Regions from separate parts of the Shinella sp. JR1-6 genome, predicted to be linked through region 3. Evidence: riboswitches for the same ligand, from Rfam matches in the RefSeq annotation. Region 3 holds a riboswitch; each other region holds the start of a gene.

Region 1 (6,024 bases), on a different contig from region 3:
AAGTGCGCAGCGCCATCGGGTTGACCGGCCCCATGGCCGAGCCAATCGGCGCGCACCAGGGCATCAGCACGCGGCAGCCGGCCTCGATCAGCTTTTCTGCGACGACGAGGTCGTCCGTCGTATAGGGGAAGACTTGAAAACCTTCGCCCGTCAGGATGCGTGCGGCTTCCACGAGGCCGAAGACATCGGGCTGCAGCGTGTCGTGATGGCCGATTACTTCGAGCTTGATCCAGTCCGTGCGGAAGACCTCGCGCGCCATCTTCGCCGTCAGCACGGCCTCCTGCACGCTGTGGCAGCCGGCGGTGTTGGGCAGGACATGCACACCGAGCGCATGGATCAGCTCGAAGAATGCGCCGCCCGCCTTGCCGCCGGCAGTTTCCCGCCGCAGCGACACGGTAACGATCTCCGCTTTCGCGCGCCGCACGGCCTCGGCGAGGATTGCGGGGGAGGGATAGCGCGCGGTTCCGAGCAGCAGGCGGGATTGAACCTCGATGTCGTAGAGTTTCAGCATGTCAGCCTCCCTGCATGGGCGAGAGGATTTCGATGCGGTCGCGTGTGCCGAGCGTGAAGCCGGCGCGATCCTCGCGGTGCACCAGCTCGCCGTTGACGGCCGTCGCCAGCCACTCGCCCTCGTAATCGAGGGCGGAGAGAAGATCGGCGAGCGTGGTTGCCGCGATCTCCTGTTCCTCGCCGTTGATGATGAGGGTCATGATGCCCTCCTTTCCGATGGGGCCTGTTCTGCAAGAAGTCGCCGCGCGACCTCCGCCGCCATTGCGGGAGCCAGCAGGAAGCCGTGTCGATAAAGGCCGTTCACATGGAGCGTGCCGTCATGTTCGCTCACGCGTGGCAGGTTGTCGGGAAAGGCCGGGCGGATGCCTGCGCCGGTATCCGTAAGCCGTGCCTCACCGAAAGCCGGGTGCAGCGTGTAGGCGGCGTTCAGCAGTTCCATGAGCGAGCGGGCGGTGATGCCGCCGTCGTCGGCGCTCTCGATCATGGTCGCGCCCACCATGAAGCGGTTCCTTCCGCGTGGCACGATGTAGATCGGGTGGCGCGGATGCAACAGCCGGACGGGGCGGGAGAGGTTGATTTCCGGGGTTTCCACATAGAGCATTTCGCCGCGCACGCCCCGAAGGTCCGGCAGCTGGCCGATCCGGGCTGCGCCGGTGCAGTCGATCACGCGGTCGTAGCGAGCGGCATCCGGGCCGGCGCCGAACAGGAAGCGCATCCGCGCCTCCTCGAGCCCGGCGGTGAGCGCCGAAAGCGCCCGCTGCGGGTCGAGATGGGCTTCCTGCCGGAAGAACAGGGCCTTGGGGAAGCGGCCGGCGAGATCCGGTTCCAGCTCGGCAATGGCCGCGCCGTCGAGCCATTCCCAGCCGCTCGTGCGGCGGGCGAAGCGCTCGAGCTCCGCGGCATCGCGGCCGGCGGCAACGACCAGCGTTCCCCGGCGCTTGACATGACCGGGCACGGCCGCTTCCCACCAGTCTGCGGCCGAGCGGCCGAGCGCCAGAACGGGCTCTTCCGCGCTTTCCCGCTCGCACCAGGGGGCCAGCATGCCGCCGGCGAAGCCGGAGGCACCGAGGCCGACCTTTTCGGCGCGTTCGGTGATGGTGACGTCGAAGCCGTGGCGATAGAGCTGCCAGGCGACGGTGAGGCCGGCAACGCCGGCCCCTTTGACGAGGACGCGCATGGTCATTCTCCGGCGGGGGCTTCAGCAAGCGGCATGTAGAGGTCGCCGCCGTCGCGATATTTCGCGGCCATGGCCTCCAGCCCCTCCTTCTGCGCCTCGGCACGGATATCGTGCGAGATGCGCATGGAGCAGAATTTCGGGCCGCACATGGAGCAGAAATGCGCCACCTTGTGTGCCTCCTTCGGCAGCGTCTCGTCGTGGAAGGCGCGGGCGGTTTCCGGGTCGAGCGAAAGGTTGAACTGGTCCTCCCAACGGAACTCGAAACGGGCGCGCGACAGCGCGTCGTCGCGGATCTTCGCCGCCGGATGGCCCTTGGCGAGATCGGCGGCGTGGGCGGCGATCTTGTAGGTGATGACGCCGACCTTCACGTCGTCGCGGTCCGGTAGGCCGAGATGTTCCTTCGGCGTGACGTAGCAGAGCATGGCGGTGCCGAACCAGCCGATCATTGCCGCACCGATGCCCGAGGTGATGTGGTCGTAGCCGGGGGCGATGTCGGTCGTCAGCGGCCCGAGCGTGTAGAAGGGCGCCTCGCCACAGACCTTCAACTGCTTGTCCATGTTCTCCTTGATCTTGTGCATCGGCACATGGCCGGGGCCTTCGATCATGACCTGGCAGTCCTTTGCCCAGGCGATCTGCGTCAGCTCGCCGAGCGTTTCGAGTTCGGCGAACTGCGCGGCGTCGTTGGCGTCAGCGATCGAGCCGGGGCGCAGGCCGTCACCGAGCGAGAAGGAGACGTCATAGGCGCGGCAGATGTCGCAGATTTCCTCGAAATGTTCGTAGAGGAAGCTTTCCCGGTGGTGATGAAGACACCACTTGGCCATGATCGAGCCGCCACGCGAGACGATGCCGGTGACGCGGTTGACGGTGAGCGGAATATAGGCGAGCCGCACGCCGGCATGGATGGTGAAATAATCGACGCCCTGTTCGGCCTGCTCGATCAGCGTATCGCGGAAAACCTCCCAGGTGAGGTCCTCGGCAATGCCGTTGACCTTTTCCAGCGCCTGGTAGAGCGGCACGGTGCCGATCGGGACCGGTGAATTGCGGATGATCCATTCGCGGATGTTGTGGATGTTTCGGCCGGTGGAGAGGTCCATGACCGTATCGCCGCCCCAGCGGATCGCCCAGACCATCTTCTCGACCTCTTCCGCCATGGAGGAGGTGACGGCGGAATTGCCGATATTGGCGTTGATCTTCACCAGGAAATTCCGGCCGATGATCATCGGCTCGGCTTCCGGGTGGTTGATGTTGGCGGGAATGATCGCCCGGCCGCTTGCGACTTCCTTGCGGACGAATTCCGGCGTGACGAAGTCGGGGATGTGGGCGCCGAAACTCTCGCCGTCGCGGATGAGCGCCTCTTTCGCGGCCTTGCGGCCGAGGTTTTCGCGGATGGCGATGAATTCCATTTCCGGCGTGATGATGCCTGCGCGGGCATAGGCGAGCTGTGTCACCGCCTTGCCGTTTGTCGCCCGGCGAGGCCGGTTGCGCACGGGAAACTCGGGTGTCAGCCGCTCCCCGGTGGCAAAGCCGTTGTCCTCCGGACGGATGTGGCGGCCGTCATAGTCCTCGGTATCCCCGCGTGCGGCGACCCAGGCCTCGCGAAGCCGCGGCAGGCCGCTTTCGATCGAGACGACATGGGTGGGGTCGGTATAGGGGCCGGAGGCGTCGTAGACGATGACTGGCGGTTCGCCGGAGGTCGGGTGCAGGGCGATCTCGCGCATCGGCACGCGGATCTGCGGGTGCTGCTCGCCGGCGATGTGGATCTTTCGCGAGGCGGGCAGGGCGCCTGTCGTGACGGTGGGAGTGAGCTTCTGGGCGGCAATATTCATTCGTGAGGCTCCAAGTTTGCGATTGGAGACCCAGTCCTAGAGCCGGAATGATGGAAGGACGCGTAGGCGGAATCCGGGTTGCGGATTTCGGGTTCTACAGCGCTTGCACCGTCCCTACGCCAGTATGAACTGGATCAGGTTCAACGGGTCACTGCGCTGCGAATGCCAGCAGTATCTCAGCCCCTTGTCGGGACCCCCCTGGTGAATGCTCTAAGCAAAGACGCTGCCGGCTGATTTGTCAACCGGGTAAAATTCGTAAGAAATTACTTACGTATATTGCGGTGCGAGAAGCAAAAAACGGCGGGGTTTTGCCCCGCCGTTTCCTCTTGAATCATTTGCGAAAACTATTCGCGCTCGCCAGTGAAATTCAGAAGAAGCTGGAAGATGTTGACGAAGTTCAGGTACAGCGAAAGCGCCCCGAACACGGCCATCTTCTGCTGCGATTCCTGGTCGATGTTTTCAGCATACTGCTGCTTGATGTTCTGCGTGTCCCAGGCGGTGAGGCCGACGAAGACGACGATGCCGATCACGGAAATTGCGAACTGCAGCGCGCTCGAACCGAGGAAGATGTTGACGACCGAGGCGATCACGACGCCGATAAGGCCCATGATCAGGAACGAGCCGAACTTCGCGAGGTCACGCTTCGTCACGTAGCCATAGAGGCTCGTCGCGCCGAACATCGAGGCGGCGATGAAGAAGGTGCGGGCGATGCTCGTGCCGGTGAAGACGAGGAACACCGAGGCGAGCGACAGGCCCATGACGGCGCAGAAAGCCCAGAAGGTCATCTGCGCGGTGCTGGCCGACATCGTCTGGATCTTGAATGAGAAAAAGAAGACGAAGGCGAGCGGCGCCAGCATCACCACCCACTTCAGCGGGGAGGAGAAGATCGGCACGTAGAGGGCCGGCGTCGAGCCGACGATGAAGGCGATGAGGCCGGTGATCACAAGGCCGGCGCCCATATAGTTGTAGACGCGCAGCATGTGCTGGCGCAGGCCCTCGTCGAAGAGGGCGGCCGACTGCGCCTGCGCGCCGTAGCCAAATCGCTGTTGTACGGGATCCATCGAATAACTCCTTCGGTTTGGACGCGGTTGATCAGTAGAGCGTGCGCGAAAGATCGCGCGCGGTTTCCGCCAGGTCGTCGGCCTTGCGGCTTTCCGAAACCAGCGCATAGGCGACATCGCCGATCTGCCAGTAGGCGGCACGGGCATTGTCGGCGTGGAAGAGCAGGACGTGCTGCACGCCGAACGAGCCGGGGCGCACCGCAAAGAGCGACAGGCGCTCGCCCTTGCGTGGTTCCAGCACCAGTTCGACGCTCGGACCATAGGCCGAGGGGAAGACCTGCGTGTCGATCACGCCCCAACCCTTCGGCAGGTCCGGCAGCACGATCGCGGTTGCAGAGCGGATCTCCGCCGGATCGAAGGTCTCGGTTTCCGGCTGGGATGCCATAGTATCGCGCAGCAGCGTCGTCTTGTGCGCGCGCACCGCCTCCTCCACGAAGGCAGGCGGGGGCGTGGAGGCCACGACCTCGGTGGCGCCGAAGGGGCCGAGCACGGCATGGGCCGTCCAGCCGGCGGCCACGAAGAGGGCGATGGTCGCAGCACGGCGGAAGACGGAGAAGATGCGGCGACGCGACAGCGCGCGTTCCAGGAGCCGGGCGGCCTCGCGCGTTTCCTGCCGCGTCACCGTGCGGTGGTCGGCAAGTGCCAGGCGCAGCTCGTCGCGCACGCGCAGATCCTTCATGATCTGCGCCGCGACCTCCGGCCGTTCCGAAAGATAGGCCTCGACCTCGATGCGCCGGCCGACGGCGAGCTGCTCGTCGACATAGGCGTTGAGATCGGATTCGAGAATGGGGTCATTGCTTGTCATCGCCAGTGCCTCCGACGATTCTGAGATGCGTGACGGGAGCGGCGCTGCCGCTCTGTTCGAAGGCGCGCAGCCGCTGGCGCGCGCGGGCGACACGCGACATCAGCGTGCCGACCGGGATGCCGAGCGTTTCGGCTGCTTCCTGGTAGGAAAGTTCCTCGATCGCGACGAGGTGCAACGCTTCGCGCTGTTCTTCCGGCAGGGCGAAGAACGCGTTGCGCAGCTGCGTCAGGCGCACCGAATGGTCCTGGTTTGCCGGGATGGAGACCTCTGCCAGCTCCGCGGCGGCGTCGTGGCGGCGCTCCTGCGAGCGGCGCTGGCGCAGGCGGTCGATATGCGCATTGTGCAGGATCGACATCAGCCAGTTGCGTACGCTGGCGCCGGTGCGGAAGGTGGACTGCCGCTCATAGGCCTTGACCAGCGCATCGTGCACCAGGTCCTCGGCCTCGTCCGGATTGCGGACGAGCGAGAGCGCATAGCGCCTCAGCGCTGCGAGCTGTCCGATCACGTTGAAGCCGGGTGTCTTTCCGTTCATACCCCAATATACGAAAGCCGGGCGACGCCCATTCCATCCCCTCCAGAAAAATTTCAGAGCCAGTGGAGCACGAGAGCGGCAAGCACGATATAGCGGCCGAACTTGGCAATCGA
Region 2 (6,024 bases), on a different contig from region 3:
ATGCTGATCGCCTGCAAGCGGCAGGAAATCGCCGGTTTTGCCGAACAGGTGACCGACTTCGAATTCAGCGCCTACCTGGAAATCGTCTGATGGCCAATACCCAGTCCTATGCCGGCAACGGCGCCTATCCCGACAGCTACTACGCCGCCTCCCGCAACATCATCCGCACGCCGAAAGTGCTGGAAGGCGCTGTCACCGCCGACGTCGCCGTGCTCGGCGCCGGCTATTCCGGCCTTTCCACCGCCATCCACCTTGCCGAAAAGGGCTACAAGGTTGTGATGGTCGAGGGCGCCGGCATCGGCTGGGGCGCCTCGGGCCGCAACGGCGGGCAGATCGTCAACGGTCTCAATGCCAGCCTCGACACGATCAAGCGCCGCTACGGCGATCAGGCCGGCGCCTTCGTCGGCGGCCTGGTGCAGGAAGGCGGCAAGATTATCCGCCGCATCGTCTCGCAATACGACATCGATTGCGACATGAAGACCGGCAACATCTATGCCGCCTATACGCCCGCCCACATGAAGGACCTCGAGCACAAGAAGGCCCTTTGGAAGAGCTACGGCATGGACGACCACCAGATACTCGACAAGGCGGCGATCAGCAAACTGGTCAACACCGACGCCTATATCGGCGGCATGCTGGACACGACCGGCGGCCACATGCACCCGCTCAACCTCACCCTCGGCGAGGCCAAGGCACTGGAATCGCTTGGCGGCGTGATCTACGAACAGTCGCCCGTCACCCGCGTCGAGCACGAGGCGGAAAAGCCCGTCATCCACACGGCGAAGGGCAGCGTCACCGCCAAGGTCGCCGTGCTTTGCGGCAATGCCTATCTCGGCCATGTCGTGCCGAAGCTGGTTTCGCGCGTCATGCCCGTCTCCACCCAGATGGTCGCCACCGAGCCACTCGGCGCCGAGCGCGCCGATGCGCTGATCCCGAGCGACATGTGCGTCGAGGACGTCCGCTACATCCTCGACTACTTCCGCCTCTCCGCCGACAAGCGCATGATTTTCGGCGGCGGCACCGTCTATGGCGGCACCGACCCGGCGGACGTGCGCGCAAAAATCCGCCCAAACCTCGAAAAGGTCTTCCCCTCGCTGAAGGGCGTAAAAATCGACTACGCCTGGAGCGGCAACTTCGCCCTCTCCTTCTCGCGCGTGCCGCAGATGGGCAAGATCGGCAAGAACACCTATTTTGCCCACGGCTACAGCGGCCACGGCGTCACCGGCTCGCATCTCTTCGGCCGCATCCTCTCGGAAGCGGTCGACGGCGATCTCTCGCGCTTCAGCCAGTTCGAAAAGCTGCCCTGGATTCCCTTCCCGGGTGGGCGCATGTTCCGTGCGCAATATTCCACCATCGGCTCCTGGTGGTATCAGTTCAAGGACGCCTTCGGCCTCTAAGGCCCGACACATTTTAGAACGGCAGGGCCGGCGCTTGCGCCGGCCTTTTGCTTGCCCCTTGCGTACTGTCACAAGCGGGATTATGCCTTGCCTTGCTCTAACGGGGTGCCAGCGGATTTTTTTTTCCACTGGCTGAGAGGCGGTCTCGCCAACCCGAAGAACCTGATCCGGCTCGTACCGGCGGAGGGATTAGACGGCACATCCTGCGCCCTACTCCCGTTTTGTGAACAACAAGGAGGCGCGGATGCGCAAGACACTTTTCTCCACCATCGCGGCACTGGCCGTTTCCCTCGCCCTTCCCGCGCTCGCGCAGGAAAAGACGCTGACCGTCTACACCTACGAGAGCTTCGTCGCCGAATGGGGCCCCGGCCCGAAGGTCAAGGAAGCCTTCGAGAAGACCTGCGGCTGCACGGTCGAATGGGTCGGCGTCGCCGATGGCGTGGAACTTCTGACGCGCCTGAAGCTCGAAGGCGAAAGCACCAAGGCCGACCTCGTTCTCGGCCTCGACACCAACCTCATCACCGAGGCCAAGGCGACTGGCCTCTTCGAGGCGCATGGCCTTTCGCCGGCGGACCTCACCGTGCCGGGCGGCTTCTCCGACGACACATTCCTGCCCTACGACTACGGCCATTTCGCCGTCGTCTATGACAGCGAGACGCTGAAGACCCCGCCGACGAGCCTCAAGGACCTCGTCGAAGGCGACCCGTCGCAAAAAATCGTCATCGAGGACCCGCGCACGTCGACGCCCGGCCTCGGCCTGCTGCTCTGGGTGAAGTCGGTTTATGGCGACAAGGCGGGCGAGGCCTGGGGCAAACTCAAGGATCGCGTGCTGACCGTCACGCCCGGCTGGTCGGAAGCCTATGGCCTCTTCACCAAGGGCGAGGCGCCGATGGTGCTGTCCTACACGACCTCACCGGCCTACCACGTCATCGCGGAGAAGACCGAGCGTTACAAGGCCGCCGCCTTCTCCGAAGGCCATTACGTGCAGATCGAAGTCGCCGGCCTGACGCGCACCGCTGACGACAAGGATCTGGCCCGCCAGTTCCTGACCTTCATGACCGGCCCGGATTTCCAGTCGATCATTCCGGAAACCAACTGGATGATGCCGGCCGCCAAGACGAAGGACCCGCTGCCTGCCGCCTTCGACGCGCTGGTGAAGCCGGAAAAGACCTTCCTGATGTCGTCGGACGAGGTTGCAGCCAACCGCAAGGCCTGGATCGACGAATGGCTCGCGGCGATGAGCGCCAAGTAACGTGATCTTCGCCCGCACCGAGCGACGGACATTGCGTGTCGCCGGGGGCCTCGCCCTCGGCACCGTGCTGGTCTTCGTCGGTGCGGCGACCGCCGTGCTTCTCGCCCATGCCGGCCCCGGCTCCGGCGCGCCGCTCCTCGATGCCTATATCGGGCGCGTCGCGCAGTTCACTCTGCTGCAGGCGACACTCTCCACACTCCTGTCCGTCCTGCTCGCCATTCCGGTCGCCCGGGCGCTCGCCCGACAGCGGGATTTTTCCGGCCGCGTTTGGATCATCCGGCTGTCCGTCGTACCGCTCGGCCTGCCGGCGCTGGTCGCCGCCCTCGGCGTCATCGAGGTCTGGGGCCGGCAGGGCGTCGTCAACGACCTGCTCGGGCTCGCCGGGCTGCAGAACCCGGTCAGCGTCTACGGGCTTGCCGGCATCTTGATCGCCCATGTCTTCTTCAACCTGCCGCTCGCCGCACGCTTCCTGCTGGCGGCCCTCGAGCGCATTCCGGCCGAATACTGGCTGACCTCCGCCAATCTCGGCATGGGCAGCGGCGCGGTGTTCCGGCTTATCGAATGGCCCGTCATCCGGCGGGTCCTGCCGGGGATCGCCGGACTCGTCTTCATGCTCTGCGCAACGAGCTTCACCATCGCGCTGACGCTCGGCGGCGGGCCGGCGGCAACGACGATCGAGGTGGCGATCTACCAGGCGCTGCGCTTCGATTTCGATCCCGAACGCGCCGTCCTGCTCGCCTTCCTGCAGATCTTCGTCACGGCAAGCCTGCTCTGGCTGATCTCGCTGTTCGGCAAGCCACCCGAAGAGGGCATGACGACAGGCCGCGCCATCCGCCGTTTCGACGGCCGCCGGCACCGCCTTCCCGATGGCCTGGTCATCCTCCTCTTCACCCTCTTCACCGCAGCGCCTCTCGTCGCCACCCTCGTCTCAGGCCTTTCCGCCGATCTCGGCCGGCTGGCGCTCGATCCGCTGCTGCACCGGGCGCTCGTCACCAGCCTTGCAGTTTCCTTCGCCTCGGCCTGCCTCAGCCTTTCGATCGCGCTGCCCATCGTGCTCGTGCCGCGGCTGGCCGAGACGGGCAAGGTCGACCTCGCCACACGGCTGATGGCTCGTGCTCTGCCCGCGGTCGGTTCGCTGATCCTGCTCGTGCCGCCGGTCGTCGTCGCTACGGGCTGGTTCCTCTTGCTGAGAACCTTCGGCGAGACCGGACGCTTCGCCCCCGCCGTCGTCACCGTGCTCAACGCGCTGATGGCGCTGCCCTTCGTCGTGCGCGTGCTGGAGCCAGCCTACCGCACCCATCTCATCCGCACCGCCCGGCTCGCGCTCAGCCTGGGCGTCACCGGAATGCATCGCCTGCGATGGATTGACCTGCCCGCCCTCAGGAAACCGCTGCTCACCGCCTTTGCCTTCGCCATGGCGCTGTCGCTCGGCGATCTCGGTGCCGTCGCCATCTTCGGTGCGGAAGGGTTCACCACTCTGCCGTGGCTGCTCTACTCCCGCATGGCGAGCTATCGCACCGCGGATGCCGCCGGCATCGCCCTGCTGCTCGGCGCAATATGCCTTCTCCTGACGCTGCCCTCGACCGCGGCGGAGCGCCCGACTGAAAGACCAAGCACCGATGCCTGACCTTGCCATCCACCTCACAGATGTCGCCGTGCACTTCGGGGAAAAGCGGCTATCCTTCGACTGCGCCATTCCAGCCGGTGCCGCGGTCGCAGTCGTCGGCCCCTCGGGCGCGGGAAAATCGACGCTGTTCAACGTTATCGCCGGCTTCCAGGCGCCGGCCTCAGGCGATGTCCGGCTGCTCGGCGAAACCATGGCAGGGCAGGATCCCGCGGAACGGCCGGTCTCGATCATCTTCCAGGACAACAATCTTTTCGCGCACCTGACGGTTGCCGACAATGTCGGCCTCGGTATCGATCCAGCGCTGCGGCTGGATGCGGCGGCGCGAGAGAGCGTGTTTGCCGCGCTCGCGCGCGTCGGCCTCGGCGGCTACGAGCAGCGCCTGCCGGGCTCGCTTTCGGGCGGCGAGCGGCAGCGCGTGGCGCTTGCCCGCGCCCTCGTACGGCGCCGGCCGATCCTGCTGCTCGACGAACCGTTCGCCGCGCTCGATCCGGCCATGCGGGCGGAGATGGCGAAACTTCTGACGGAGCTGCGCAACGAGACGAAGAGCACGATGCTCTTCATCACCCACCAGCCGGAAGACATCCGCCGGCTGGCGGACCGGGTCATGTTCCTGGAGGCAGGCACAATCCTTCTCCAGGAGCCGGTCGTGGATTTCCTTTCTCGACGGGAGCCACCAGCCGTTGCAAAATTCCTCGGCCATTCCACGCTTTAGCGGAACACCCGGTTTGGCGCCCCGGCGACACGCCACAATTTGGACGCCCCCCTGTGTCACCGGAGCCACAAGGGAAGCGTTTGTCGAATCGGGAGTTGCCGGCCGGGTATGGTGCGTCTATCTCATCCATTCGAGGACCCGGTTCGGGCTGTGGGCAAGAGATATGGCGAGAGCAACGCAGGAAGCTGCAACGGTACGCGGACGTGGGGTTTTGAGACCCCTTGCGGTGCTGATGCTCGCCGGCACGCTGCTTGCCGGCTGCCAGTCCATCATCGAACAGACCTATGAACCGACGATCTCGCCCTCGTCCAACCCGCAGATCGTCGACGAGGTGCAGAAGAACGACCCGCGCGCCCAGATGGGCGCCCGCGAGCACCCGCGCATCGTCGCCAGCTACGGCGGCGAATACAAGGACGCCAAGACCGAGCGGCTCGTCGCGCGCATTGCCGGCGCGCTGACGCTCGTTTCGGAAAACCCGAACCAGTCCTATCGTATCACCATCCTGAATTCGCCCGCGATCAACGCCTTCGCGCTGCCGGGCGGCTATCTCTACGTCACCCGCGGCCTGCTGGCGCTTGCCAACGACGCCTCGGAAGTCGCGGCCGTGCTCTCGCATGAAATGGCGCACGTCACCGCCAACCACGGCATCGAGCGGCAGAAGAAGGAAGAGGCCGAGGTCATCGCCAGCCGCGTCGTGGCCGAGGTGCTCTCCAGCAACATCGCCGGCAAGCAGGCCCTGGCGCGCGGAAAGATGCGCCTCGCCGCCTTCTCGCGCAACCAGGAACTCCAGGCCGACGTGATCGGCGTGCGCATGCTGGGCGAGGCGGGCTACGACCCCTATGCGGCGGCGCGCTTCCTCGATTCCATGGCGGCCTATGCCCGCTTCACCGCCGTCGACCCCGATTCCGACCAGAGCCTCGACTTCCTGTCGAGCCACCCGAATGCACCGCAGCGCGTGGAGCTGGCGCGCCTGCATGCCCGCGCCTTCGGCGCGGAAGGCGCGATCGGCGACCGCGGCCGGGACTACTACCTCGCC
Region 3 (6,024 bases):
GTTCTTGAAGGCAAGGCCGGAGCGGGGGCGGACTTGCCCCTCGTAACCGGACGGGATTTCGAAGACGAAGCCGGTCGGCACCAGGGTGCGCTTGCCGGGCAGCAGTGTCAGCGATTGATCTTCTGCCACGGCGGCACGCAGGTCCATGCCGGCGGCGCCGCCGGTCTCGTAGGCGGGAAGTTCTATGCCCGCGCCATGCGGCAGGCGGAGAAGGCTGAGCATGGGCTGGGTGGAGGCGTGTGCGTTCATCCGCCCATAAGCCGGCCGCAGTCCCACCCCGTCAATTGCATCTTCCCGGCGGAGCCTGTAAAGACCGCGGCAACTCACAGGATATTGCAGAAAATGGCCGAAACCCTTGCAGAGGCGGTCTCCCGCCGCCGCACCTTTGCGATCATCGCGCACCCGGATGCCGGTAAGACCACCCTCACGGAAAAGCTCCTGCTTTTCGGCGGTGCCATCCAGCTCGCCGGCGAAGTGAAGGCGAAGAAGGACCGCATCCAGACCCGTTCGGACTGGATGAAGATCGAGCGTGAACGCGGCATCTCCGTCGTCACCTCGGTGATGACCTTCGAATATGACGGCAACGTCTTCAACATTCTCGATACGCCCGGCCACGAGGACTTCGCCGACGACACCTACCGCACGCTGACGGCGGTGGATGCGGCGGTCATGGTCATCGACGCCGCCAAGGGCATCGAGCCGCGCACGCTGAAGCTGTTCGAGGTCTGCCGCCTGCGCGACATCCCGATCATCACCTTCGTCAACAAGATGGACCGCGAGAGCCGCGACCCCTTCGAAATCCTCGATGAGGTGGAAGAGAAGCTGGCGCTCGACACCGCGCCCATCACCTGGCCGGTCGGCCGCTCGAAGACCTTTTGCGGCTCCTATCACCTGGCCGAGCGCACCTTCCGCGGCTCGGACACGCAAGTGCAGCCGACGAAGATCGACGACCCGGCCGTCGTGGCGAAGAACCTGCCGGAAAACGAGCGGGCCGCCTTCACCGAAGAGCTTGAACTCGCCCGCGAGGCCTGCCGGCCCTACGATCAGGAGGCCTTCCTTGAGGGGCACATGACGCCGGTCTTCTTCGGCTCGGCGCTGCGGAATTTCGGCGTGCGAGACCTCATCAACGCACTCGGCGCCTTCGCGCCGCCGCCGCGCGATCAGGTGGCGGATGTGCGCAAGGTCCACGCCTCGGAAGACAAGATGACGGCCTTCGTCTTCAAGATCCAGGCGAACATGGACCCGAACCATCGCGACCGCATCGCCTTTGCCCGCGTCTGCTCCGGCATGCTGGAGCGTGGCATGAAGGTGCGCCTTGCCCGCACGGGCAAGACGATCGGCCTTTCCGCCCCGCAGTTCTTCTTCGCCTCGCAGCGCCAGCTGGCCGATACGGCCTATGCCGGCGACGTGGTGGGGATTCCCAACCATGGCACGCTGCGCATCGGCGACACGCTGACGGAAGGCGAGGCGCTGGTCTTCGAAGGCGTGCCGAACTTCGCGCCGGAAATCCTGCGCCGCGTGCGGCTGGAAGACGCGATGAAGGCCAAGAAGCTGAAGGAGGCGCTCCAGCAGATGGCGGAGGAGGGCGTCGTGCAGCTCTTCTCGCCGGAAGACGGCTCGCCCGCCATCGTCGGCGTCGTCGGTGCGCTGCAGCTCGACGTGTTGAAGGAGCGGCTTTCGGCGGAATATGGCCTGCCGGTCTCCTTCGAAATGTCACGCTTTTCCGTCTGCCGCTGGATTTCCTCGGACAGCGCGGCGGAGCTGGACAAGTTCGTCACCCAGCGCCGCGGCGATATCGCCCGCGACCTTGACGGCGACCCGGTCTTCCTGGCGCAGGATGCCTTCTCGCTGCGCTACGAGGCAGAGCGGTATCCGGCAATCAAGATGGTTGCCATCAAGGAATACCACGTCACAAAGGCTTGATTGGGCGGGTTACCTGCCTGCGAATCCATCGGCCGCCTTCTCCCTGCGGATAGGGGGAAGGATGCATGGCACCGGGGGCAAACGCTCCTGGACGCCACTTTCGGCGTGACAGGCGCCGCGTCATTTGCGAAAACTCGTTTAAGACAGGGGCGTCCGCCGGAAGGCGGGCTGAGAAGCACCCTTTGAACCTGAACCGGATCATGCCGGCGGAGGGAGTCGAACGGGTGCCGCATCGCAGCCACCCCGAGGCCACTCCTGCCGAAAGGAGGCGAGATGGCCGACACAATCGCAAACATTCTCTCGATCGCGGGCTCCGATCCCTCGGGCGGCGCGGGCATACAGGCGGATCTCAAGACGTTTGCCGCGCACGGTGCTTACGGTATGGCGGCCCTGACGGCCCTGACGGCGCAGAATACGCAAGGCGTTTCCGGCGTGCATCTGGTGCCGCCCGGCTTCGTGGCGGCGCAGATCGCCGCGGTTTTCGCCGATATCCGGGTGGATGCGGTGAAGATCGGCATGATCGCCTCGGCAGAGATCGCCGAAGCCGTGGCCGCTGCCCTCTCGCCGCATCGTGATGTGCCCATCGTGCTCGACCCGGTCATGGTCGCCAAGGGCGGGGCTTCGCTCCTGGCGCAGGAGGCCGTCGCCGCACTGACGCGCCAGCTGCTGCCGCGCGCAAGCGTGCTGACGCCGAATCTGCCGGAGGCGGCTGCCCTCCTGGGCGAGGCGGAGGCCGTGGACCGGGCTGGTATGGAGGACCAGGCAAGGCGGCTGCTTGGCTTCGGGCCGAAGGCGGTGCTGCTGAAGGGCGGTCATCTGCCGGGCAGCGAGAGCCCCGACGTGCTCGCGACGCCAGACCGGCTGCACTGGTTCGAGGGTGTGCGGGTGCTGACACGCAACACGCATGGCACCGGTTGTTCCCTGTCGAGCGCAATCGCAGCCGAACTCGGCAAGGGACTGGCGCTCCCCGATGCCGTGGCGGCGGCCAAGCGCTTCATCGCCGGTGCCGTGCGCATGTCGGATGCGCTGACCGTCGGCTCCGGCCACGGCCCGCTGCATCATTTTCACGCTCTTTAGGACCGGTCGGCAGCCCGCTCAGGCCGTTACCGGTCGGCGAGTGCAAGCCTGAGGCCCATGAGGCCGAGGGCGGCGGCGAAGCTGCGCTGCATCCAGACGATGACCGCCGGCCGGCTCAGCACCTGCCGGCGCAGGCCGGCGGCAAGCGCTCCATAGCCGACGAAGACAAGGAAGGTGAGCGCCATGAAGATGCCGCCGAGGACGAGCATCTGTCCGGTGGCATCGCCGGAAGTGCCCGCCGGGATGAACTGCGGCAGGAAGGCGAGAAAGAACAGCGAGAGCTTCGGATTGAAGATGTTGGTGAAGATGCCCTTGCGCACGATCCTTGCCGCGCCGCCGACCGGTGCCTGCTCCGGCCCGACATCCAGCGCATTGCTGTCCTTCAGCAGGCTCCAGGCGATGAACAGGAGATAGGCGACGCCGATATAGCGCAGCACCTCGAAGGCGAGCGCACTGGCATGCAGCACGGCGGCGAGGCCAACGACGCTGGCGAGGATATGCGGGATGATGCCGAGCGTGCAGCCGAAGGCGGCCAGAACGGCAGCGCGGAACCCGCCGCTGATGCCGAGCGCCAGCGTATAGATCACGCCGGTGCCGGGCAAAAGGATGACGACGAGCGAGGTAATGAGGAATTCGGAAGTCATGTCTGGTTCCATGCGGCTTGAAAGACGGCAGGGAATACCGGACGGGCGGCGCGGGTCTTGAACGAAATTGCGGGATGCAGGCCGTTCAGGCGCGGGCGGCGAGATAGGTGCCGGGTGTGTAGCCGTAGCGGCGGGTGAAATTGCGCGTCATGTGGCTCTGGTCGGCAAAGCCGGACGCAATCGCTGCCTCGGCGAGCGGCGTGCCGGAAGCAATCAGCCGCCGGGCAAGCTCGGTGCGGCGCTGGAGCAGGTAGGCATGCGGTGTCAGGCCGGTGAGGCGGGCAAAATCGCGCACCAGCCGGAAGCGGCCGAGCCCACACTCGCTGGCAAGGTTTTCCAGCGTCACGGCCGAGGCCGGATCGCCGTCGAGCCGGTCACGGGCACGGCCGATCGCCGCGGGACCGTCCTGCCGCGGCGCCTGTTCGCGCAGCACGGCGGCAAGCAGCAGGAGAAGCTGTTCTTCGCGGCCGAGCGCGCCGGCGCTTGCGTCGAGAAGCAGGGTGAGCAGCCTCGAAAGCAGGCCCGCAATGCGCCCGTCCTCCAGCACCGGCGCGTAGAATTCCTCGCGCGGTCGCCCTTCGAAAATATCTTCGGCGGCCGCTTGGACGAGCGCGGGCTGCAGGTAGAGCATGTGCCAGGCACGCGCGGCGCCGCCGATTGGCGCGCCGTCATGCACCTCGCCGGGATTGACGGTAATCGTGTTGCCGGCCGCTGCCTCCACCAGCCCGCGCCCGCTCGCCGATTTCTGCGCGCCGCGTTCGATGAGGCCGATGCCGTAGGTCTCGTGCGTATGGCGCGCGAAGGTATGCCGGCTGTCGGCAAAGACCGCCTCGATACCGTCGAGGCCCGTTCGCACGATCTGGAAACGCTCCGTCGCCATGGTTCAATCCGTCGCGACGCCGGGAAGCGCCGTCGCTTCTCCGAACCAGTCGAGGGCCGAGCGGCACCAGATCTGGCTTTTCGGGGAAAGCGCGGCGCGCTGGTTGATGCTGCCCCAGCGGATGCCCCACGTTGCAGCATCGGTGTCCGTGCCTGTCGTGAACAGCGGCGAACCGCATTCGGGGCAGAAATACTGCAGGCGCTTGCGGCCGTTCTCGGCCGTCTTCGTGTAGAGTTTCGGCGGATTGCCGGTGAGGCGCAGGGCGTCCTTCGGAAGGCTCGCGGTGACGCGGTAGGGCGAGCCGGTCAGCCGCTGGCAATCCGTGCAATGACAGATGGAGACCGCCTCGGGGTCGATCTCGGCTTCGTAGGTGACGAAGCCGCAATGGCATTGGCCGTCGATCCGCATGGTCTATCCTTCCGCCGCGGGACAGGGCGGAAGGATAGGGTTTCGCAGCCGCGCGTCAATGCGCCGGCTTGATGAAGGTGCCGTTCTGCAGTTCGCGCATCGCCTGCTGCAGCTCCTCGCGCGTGTTCATCACGATCGGACCATGCCAAGCGACGGGCTCCTGGATCGGCTTGCCGGTAACGAGCAGGAAGCGGATGCCCTTCTCGCCGGCCTGAACCGTCACCTCGTCGCCCGTGTCGAAGACCACGAGCGTGCGGTTGCCGGAGAGATCGCGAATGTTCAGTTCCTCGCCCTGGTACTCCTTCTCCACCTTCACGCCGAACGGCTTGGAGGCATCGCGGAAGGTGCCCGAACCGGCGAAGATATAGGCGAAGGCGGAGCGGTAGGTGTCGACGGGCAGCACCTTGCGCTTGCCCGGCGGTACGGAAACGTCAAGATAGACCGGTTCGGCGGCGATGCCGTCAACCGGCCCGCTCCGGCCCCAGAAGCTTCCGCTGATGATGCGCACCGCCGTGCCGTCGTCATCGACGACGACGGGGATGTCGGCGGACTTGATGTCCTGGTAGCGCGGCGCGGTCATTTTCAGCGAGGAGGGCAGGTTGGCCCACAGCTGGAAACCGTGCATCTTGCCGGCAAAGTCGCCACGCGGCATTTCCTGATGCAGGATGCCGCTGCCAGCGGTCATCCACTGCACATCGCCGGCACCCATGACGCCGTTGTTGCCGAGGCTGTCGCCGTGTTCCACGGTGCCGGCCAGCACATAGGTTATGGTCTCGATGCCGCGATGGGGATGCCAGGGGAAGCCGCGGATGTAGTCCGCAGGGTTGTCGTTGCGGAAATCGTCCATCATCAGGAAGGGATCTGTCATCGAGGGATCACCGAACCCGAAGACGCGGTGCAGCTTGACGCCGGCGCCTTCCATGGTCGGCTGGGCGATGCTTTCGTGCTTGACGGGGCGTATGGACATCGGGAGGTCCTTTCGGTCGGGTTGCTTGCAGCCCTTATACGCCCCGGTCATTGTTCACGAAATCCGGCGCCCGGGAAACGGACCGTTCACAAAACGCATGTTCCGCCGGAAACTGCGCCCTTTGC

The links. Region 3 has a riboswitch for thiamine pyrophosphate ahead of thiD (bifunctional hydroxymethylpyrimidine kinase/phosphomethylpyrimidine kinase). Riboswitches for the same ligand answer to the same signal wherever they lie in the genome.
Region 1: linked by a shared signal. The riboswitch ahead of thiC (phosphomethylpyrimidine synthase ThiC) and the one ahead of thiD (bifunctional hydroxymethylpyrimidine kinase/phosphomethylpyrimidine kinase) in region 3 are both predicted to bind thiamine pyrophosphate.
Region 2: linked by a shared signal. The riboswitch ahead of thiB (thiamine ABC transporter substrate binding subunit) and the one ahead of thiD (bifunctional hydroxymethylpyrimidine kinase/phosphomethylpyrimidine kinase) in region 3 are both predicted to bind thiamine pyrophosphate.

The regions. Positions count from the first base shown of each region.
Region 1 covers NZ_SHMI01000001.1:138,322-144,345, forward strand. Annotated here, with positions in the region: gene EXZ48_RS00635 (thiazole synthase) at 1-511, opposite strand, end outside; gene thiS (sulfur carrier protein ThiS) at 513-710, opposite strand; gene thiO (glycine oxidase ThiO) at 707-1,687, opposite strand; gene thiC (phosphomethylpyrimidine synthase ThiC) at 1,690-3,513, opposite strand; TPP riboswitch at 3,607-3,723, opposite strand; gene EXZ48_RS00655 (Bax inhibitor-1/YccA family protein) at 3,858-4,574, opposite strand; gene EXZ48_RS00660 (anti-sigma factor) at 4,606-5,379, opposite strand; gene EXZ48_RS00665 (sigma-70 family RNA polymerase sigma factor) at 5,366-5,911, opposite strand; gene EXZ48_RS00670 (YqaA family protein) at 5,965-6,024, opposite strand, start outside.
Region 2 covers NZ_SHMI01000008.1:181,673-187,696, forward strand. Annotated here, with positions in the region: gene EXZ48_RS16650 (glutamine synthetase family protein) at 1-90, shown strand, start outside; gene EXZ48_RS16655 (FAD-binding oxidoreductase) at 90-1,397, shown strand; TPP riboswitch at 1,489-1,603, shown strand; gene thiB (thiamine ABC transporter substrate binding subunit) at 1,642-2,649, shown strand; gene thiP (thiamine/thiamine pyrophosphate ABC transporter permease) at 2,654-4,276, shown strand; gene thiQ (thiamine ABC transporter ATP-binding protein) at 4,269-4,988, shown strand; gene EXZ48_RS16675 (M48 family metalloprotease) at 5,221-6,024, shown strand, end outside.
Region 3 covers NZ_SHMI01000006.1:422,300-428,323, reverse strand. Annotated here, with positions in the region: gene dut (dUTP diphosphatase) at 1-249, opposite strand, end outside; gene EXZ48_RS14345 (peptide chain release factor 3) at 343-1,923, shown strand; TPP riboswitch at 2,059-2,155, shown strand; gene thiD (bifunctional hydroxymethylpyrimidine kinase/phosphomethylpyrimidine kinase) at 2,197-3,000, shown strand; gene EXZ48_RS14335 (LysE family translocator) at 3,027-3,644, opposite strand; gene EXZ48_RS14330 (AraC family transcriptional regulator) at 3,730-4,524, opposite strand; gene EXZ48_RS14325 (GFA family protein) at 4,528-4,932, opposite strand; gene EXZ48_RS14320 (pirin family protein) at 4,988-5,899, opposite strand.